Regions from separate parts of the Desulfofundulus luciae genome, predicted to be linked through region 2. Evidence: a T-box and tRNA genes for the amino acid it is inferred to sense, from the RefSeq annotation. Region 2 holds a T-box; the other holds one or more tRNA genes.

Region 1 (3,411 bases), on a different contig from region 2:
CCCACCGCGACAGCGGTCCAGATTGGTGTGGGCGGCATAAACGGAAACACCGGCGCGGATGAGGCCGGCCACCAGTGCCCCACCGGGCCGATCCATCCGGATTTGCTTCAGTTCTTTAAAAAACAAAGGATGGTGGGCCACGATCAGCTGAACATCCCTTTCCAGGGCTTCCCGGCATACCGCCTCATTTACGTCCAGGCAGAGCAGTATGCGCCGGACCGGGGCTCCCGGATCCCCCAACTGCCAGCCGGGGTTGTCCCATGGTTCCGCCAGCTCCAGGGGAGCCATCTCCTCAATGATGGCGGCAATGTTTGCACCGGTCACTGACACTTCATTAACACCTCCTTCAACCGGACCAGCTTGGCCGAAAGTTCAAGGGACTTGTCCTTAGCCCGGGGACTGCGGCTGCGGGCCAGGGCCTTTAGAACACGCTGGTACTCCGCCATTAATTTGTCCAGGTAAGCGGGAAGGAGCGGGTGTTTCTTTTCCACCAGGCGCGGGCCGATCTCCAGCGTAAAAGGATCCGTTACTTTTTCCAGGCCGGGTTCGGCCACCACAATCACATACAAATGGCCGTCCTCTTCTACCAGCGTTTCATCAACCAGGCACCAACCCTCTTCCACCAACCATAACCGCAGATCCCCCGCATCCACCATGGGCTGCAGGATCAGCCGCCTGACGGCGGCCAGCACCTCCGGGGCAGCGGCCAGAATCTGCCGGATGGTATTTCCCCCCAGGCCGGCCAGCACAATCACTTGCGCTTCCCCGGGTAAAAGGGGGCGCAGGCCGTCACCCTGGCGCACATCAATTTTACCGTCCAGGCCCTGCAGGTGAACCGCTGTACGGGCGCTACGGTAAGGCCCGGCATTTAACTCGGTAGCCACCGCTTTGGGACAGATACCCTTCGCCACCAGATAGATGGGCAACAGGGCGTGATCGGTCCCGATATCCGCCACCACTGCCCCGGGCGGTACATAGGCGGCAATGGCTTCCAGACGCCTGGTCAGACACAATAAAAACTACCTCCAATTTTTTTGTTGTGCCGCGTTATTTATTGTAACATTTGCCAGCGACCAATCGCAAAGTTCACCGCGGCGGCCGCCCTGTTTTTGGCTGGCTTGTTCAAAATGAACCTCCCTCGGGAAAAGCCCGGGGGCTTCGTCCCGAAGGTTTCTTATGTCGTCGGAAAGCCGCCCGCAAAACCGCAGGTCTTACGCTTTCCTCGTGAGCTACATGGCCGCGTCACCGCAACCAGGCCCGGTCTATAGGCGTCTACTACTTCGCCATGCGGTTACGTAGATACGCGCTTACTTCAAAGCACCAATCTCTTTCGGGAATCAGTTTTACGCAGCGGCCCATTGACCCGCTGCAACCCTATACCGATTGTCAAAGAGCACAGGTATATTATACCATGAGAATGTATGTTTGGGAAGTATTTGTCGCCCTAACGGGCGACGCCCCTTTCATCCTACCCCACAAGGAGGTAGGTTTTCAGGGGCGGATTTTTATAAAAGAACAGCGCCAGGCCGGACGTTTGGAAACGCTCGGCTTTTTCATTAAATTAAAGGGCGCTAATAGGTCACCAAAAATAAAACCGGCTCCCCCATCGGGTGCCGGTACCCCTTGATTCCACTGGTGGGCGATGACGGATTTGAACCGCCGACCCCATGCTTGTAAGGCATGTGCTCTCCCAGCTGAGCTAATCGCCCGTATGGTGACCCCAGCGGGATTCGAACCCGCGTTACCGCCGTGAAAGGGCGGTGTCTTAGACCACTTGACCATGGGGCCGTAATGTGTCGTCAGTCGTCGGAAGTCAGAAGTCAGAAGTCAGAAATTAATTGCCTACCATACCTACCACGGCAATAAAAAATGGCATGAAAATCAAAGATAATTTCTCCGACCCCCAACTTCCGACCTCCGACTTCCATATTGGTGGGCCCACCAGGACTCGAACCTGGAACCAGCCGGTTATGAGCCGGATGCTCTACCAATTGAGCTATAGGCCCACAAATTAAGATATGAGATGTGAGACTGGAGAACGGTGCATAAATCATTATACATAAAAACACAGCCCCGGTCAATGGCTTTGTGGAGAAAAATTATACCGGGGCTGGTGGTTTAATCTAAGTAATCTTTGAGTTTCTTGCTCCGGCTGGGATGCCGCAGCTTGCGCAGGGTTTTCGCCTCAATTTGCCGGATCCGTTCCCGGGTCACCCCAAACTTCTGCCCCACTTCCTCTAAAGTACGGGCGCGGCCGTCGTCCAGCCCAAAACGCAGGCGCAGCACTTTTTGTTCCCGGTCGGTGAGGGTTTTGAGAACCTCTTCCAGTTGCTCCCGCAGAAGGGTATAAGAGGCCTCTTCCGCCGGCGCCCGGGCATCCTGGTCCTCGATGAAATCCCCCAGGTGAGAATCTTCTTCCTCCCCGATGGGCGTTTCCAGGGAAACAGGCTCCTGGGCTATTTTCATGATCTCCCGCACCTTTTCCTCGGAAATGCCCATCTCCTTGGCAATTTCCTCCGGGGTTGGTTCCCGGCCCAGTTCCTGCAAAAGCTGGCGGGAAACCCGGATCAGCTTGTTGATGGTTTCCACCATGTGCACCGGGATCCGGATGGTCCTGGCCTGATCGGCAATAGCCCTGGTGATGGCCTGACGGATCCACCACGTGGCATAAGTGCTGAACTTATATCCCTTGCGATAGTCAAATTTTTCTACCGCCTTGATCAGTCCCAGGTTGCCTTCCTGGATCAGATCCAGAAAGAGCATACCCCGGCCTACGTAACGCTTGGCTATGCTGACCACTAAACGCAGGTTGGCTTCCGCCAAACGCCGTTTTGCTTCCTCATCTCCCTGTTCCATGCGCTTGGCCAATTCTATTTCTTCTTCCGGGGTCAACAGGGGAATGCGCCCGATCTCCTTCAAATACATCCTTACGGGATCGTCTATGGCGACCCCTTCGGGAATGGAAAGGTCCACATCCTCTTCTGCTGTCGGCTCCATAACGGCGTCATCTATAGGTTCCAGGTCCGGAATTTCCGGCACGACTTCGATACCCATGCCGGCTAATTTTTCATAAATGTCGTCAATTTGTTCCGGCGTTAAATCTACCCCCTGCAGGGTATCCATGATCTCACTGTAAGTGAGGACACCCCGTTTTTTACCCTTTTCGATCAATTCCCTGACACATTCAAGTTTGCTCAATTCGTCCCCCAATTTGCTCATTCCCCCTTTCCAACAAGGGCTTACCGGGTCTGTATTAGACTTTGCAGGTCACTTAAAATCCGGGCTATACGCCCTTGATCACCAAACCTTTCGGCCTCAGCCAGTTCCTGTACCAGTCTTTCTCTTTTTTCCTGTATATTATTTCTTTGAATGGTACAGACAAGATCGGGAATTATTTTAACCGGGTCATCC
Region 2 (3,411 bases):
GGTAACCCTATCCTGCCCGCTGAGGCGAAAGGCGCGGCTATAGCAGTTGCCGCACTGCTGCTCTTCCGGAGGACGTGCCTCGATTTCTCCGGATAGGGCCCGGGCTACCCGCCGGCCCAACTCGCGGGCCCGGGCAACGTTTGCCTGTTCCAGCAGCACCTCCCCCGGCCCGGGAGCATAGGCCTCATGATAATCAATAACCCGGTAGCCGTAGACCAGGGGGAAAAGGTTCAGGAGTTCCACTCCCAGTGGATTCCATTTCCTGTTGCCGGCTACGCTAATGGTGGTGGCCACCCGGGCGCGACCGGCCAGTTCTTCCAGGTGAGGGGAGAGACTTAGAGCCCGGTCCGCTACCAGCTTGACTATGCCTGCTGGACCCAGGATATAGGTGGGCGCGGCAATGATCAACCCGTCAGCCTCCAGGATTTTCTCCAGTAAAACCCCCAGGTCGTCATTTTTGATGGCGCAGGACCCCTTGTAGACACAGGCCAGGCAACCCCGGCAGGGTTCAAACCGCAGGTCCGACAGGCGTAAAAAGGATACGGCCGCACCGGTTTTTTGCGCCGCGTCCAGGGCTTCCCGTAAGAGCACCTCACTATTTCCCAGGGGACGCCGGGAACAGCAGATACCAAGTATGGTGGCCATTGTTTGCGAACCTCCCGATCAGATTTTGACGAAAGTAGGAAAACCGTTGTTGCTACTTCAAGTAACGGTGCGTATACAGGTTAATTATCTGTTTTCAAGAAAATTCCTCTTTTTAAATGGCCTCTCCATTTTTCCTTACGATTAAAATCTTTATTGAAATTATACCGTCTTTGATTGAGGATATAACATAATCGGCCGTGTAAAATTTAAGTAGGTACCAGAAGGAGAACGACCCCCCGAAAAAAGAAATGAGACCTCGCCCCAAAAACACCAAAAGGCAAACTAAAGGAGTGTGCGGTCTCATATTAAATATTCGCCACATAGTGGGGGCAGTCCTTCTTTTCGTCACCAGGCGTGTTGACCTGATCCCTGTTTTTTGTGTATAATACTTGTTGTTTATGATGCAAAGCCTGTGAACGGGACGAGTAGCCAGGTCCCTCCTGTTGCAGAGAGCCCGGGGAAGCTGGAAACCGGGTACAGGAAGCCATGGCGAAAATCACCCGGGAGGTGCCGGCTGAACGGCGGGGTTATCCCCGTTTAGTAGGCCCGGACGGCTGGCCGCCGTTACCGGCAAAACGAGGGGACAGGTTAGGGAAAGTTAACCTGTCTATAAGGGTGGTACCGCGGGAAGATCCCGTCCCTTGGGGCGGGGTTTTTTCTATTTTAGCCGGACACACTTGAGCTATTATACGTAAACTGGGGTGGTTACTGATGGATTACAGCCAGACCTTAAACCTGCCCAAAACCGATTTTCCCATGCGGGCCAATCTGCCCCAGCGGGAACCGGAGATCTTAAAATTCTGGGATGAAATTAATATTTACCGCCTCGTACAGCAAAAAAATGCCGGGCGGCCCAAGTTTATCCTGCATGACGGGCCGCCCTACGCCAACGGGCACATCCACCTGGGGACTGCCCTGAACAAGGTACTCAAGGATATTGTGGTCAAATATCATTCCATGGCTGGCTATGATGCCCCCTATGTGCCCGGCTGGGATACCCACGGGTTACCCATTGAACAGCAGGCCATTAAAAACCTGGGGTTAAACCGGCATGCTGTTCACCCGGTGGAGTTCCGGCGCAAGTGCAGGGAATACGCCTTGAAATTTGTGGACGTCCAGCGGCAGGAGTTTAAGCGCCTGGGCGTGCGGGGAGACTGGGAGCATCCCTACCTCACCCTGATGCCCCACTATGAGGCGGCGCAAATTGGCGTCTTCGGGGAAATGGCCCGCCGGGGTTACATTTACAAAGGCTTAAAACCCGTTTACTGGTGTGCCACCTGTGAAACGGCCCTGGCTGAGGCGGAAGTGGAATATCAGGATAAAAAGTCCCCGTCCATCTATGTTCGTTTTCCCGTAAAGGATGGAAAGGGGCGTTTGCCGGCGGGCAGCCAGGTGGTCATCTGGACCACCACCCCCTGGACGTTAATTGCCAACGTGGCCGTTTGCCTGCATCCCGATTTTACCTATGTTCTGGTGGCCTCCGGGGAAGAGGAATATGTGGTGGCTAAAGAACTGCTGCCTTCTTTTGCCCGGGCTGTGGGACTCAATGATTGGACCATTAAAGAAGAGTTTGCCGGCAGCGACCTGGAGGGCGTGGTTCTGGGGCATCCCTTTATTGAACGGGATTCCTTGGTCATTTTAGGGGACCACGTCACCCTGGATGCCGGTACCGGCTGCGTGCACACTGCTCCTGGTCACGGTCACGAAGACTACCTGGTGGGGCAGCGCTACGGTTTGCCCATCCTGTCTCCCATTGACGGCCGGGGGCGTTTTACCGGGGAAGCGGGGCAGTTTGCCGGACAGTTTTATACGGACGCCAACGAGGGCATCATTGCCGAGTTAAGGGCCAGGGGTAAACTGCTTAAAAGCGATACCATAAACCACCAGTACCCCCACTGCTGGCGTTGTAAAAGGCCGGTCTTTTTCCGGGCTACGGAACAATGGTTTGCCTCTATTGAGGGCTTCCGCCAGAAAGCCCTGGAAGCCATCCGCCAGGTGCGCTGGATCCCGGCCTGGGGAGAAGAGCGCATTTACAATATGGTGGCCAACCGCGGCGACTGGTGCATTTCCCGGCAGCGGACCTGGGGCGTTCCCATACCCATCTTTTACTGCGCTGGTTGCGGCAAGGAAATTATTACTGAAGAAACCATATCCCACCTGCAGGGATTGTTCAAGGAGTACGGTTCGGATGTCTGGTTTATGCGGGAAGCGGCGGAACTGCTTCCCCCGGGGTTCAAATGCCCGTCCTGCGGGGCCGGCGAGTTTACCAAGGAAACCGATATAATGGATGTCTGGTTTGACAGCGGCACCTCCCACGTGGGCGTGCTGGAGCAGCCGGACATCTGGCCGGAACTGCGCTGGCCGGCGGATCTCTACCTGGAAGGCAGCGACCAGCACCGTGGCTGGTTTAACAGTTCCCTGTCCACGGCGGTGGCGGTGAAGGGTCAGGCTCCCTACCGGGCGGTGCTGACCCATGGCTTCGTGGTTGATGAGCAGGGCCGTAAGATGAGCAAATCCCTGGGCAATGTCATCGATCCCCTGAAAATAATCGATCAGATGGGGGCCGATATTTTGCGCCTGTGGGTGAGTTCCGCCGATTACCGGGGAGATCTGGCGGTATCGCCAAACATTTTAAAGCAAATGACCGAGGCCTACCGCAAGATCCGCAATACCTGCCGATTCTTGTTGGGCAACCTGTATGACTTCGAGCCCGGGGACCAGGTACCCTATGACCGGCTTCCCGAGATGGATCGCTGGGCTCTTTTG

The links. A T-box is a leader RNA that pairs with one kind of tRNA and senses whether it is charged. The one in region 2 lies ahead of ileS (isoleucine--tRNA ligase), so its partner is inferred to be a tRNA-Ile.
Region 1: it encodes a tRNA-Ile, which carries the amino acid that the T-box ahead of ileS (isoleucine--tRNA ligase) is inferred to sense. The anticodon was not compared.

Annotation. Positions count from the first base shown of each region.
Region 1 covers NZ_JAUSUX010000012.1:68,601-72,011, forward strand. Annotated here, with positions in the region: gene J2Z49_RS08850 (Nif3-like dinuclear metal center hexameric protein) at 1-330, opposite strand, end outside; gene J2Z49_RS08855 (tRNA (adenine(22)-N(1))-methyltransferase) at 321-1,013, opposite strand; tRNA gene J2Z49_RS08860 (tRNA-Val) at 1,634-1,709, opposite strand; tRNA gene J2Z49_RS08865 (tRNA-Glu) at 1,713-1,788, opposite strand; tRNA gene J2Z49_RS08870 (tRNA-Ile) at 1,931-2,006, opposite strand; gene rpoD (RNA polymerase sigma factor RpoD) at 2,119-3,219, opposite strand; gene dnaG (DNA primase) at 3,240-3,411, opposite strand, start outside.
Region 2 covers NZ_JAUSUX010000016.1:5,441-8,851, reverse strand. Annotated here, with positions in the region: gene J2Z49_RS10025 (flavodoxin family protein) at 1-645, opposite strand, end outside; T-box leader at 1,049-1,290, shown strand; gene ileS (isoleucine--tRNA ligase) at 1,357-3,411, shown strand, end outside.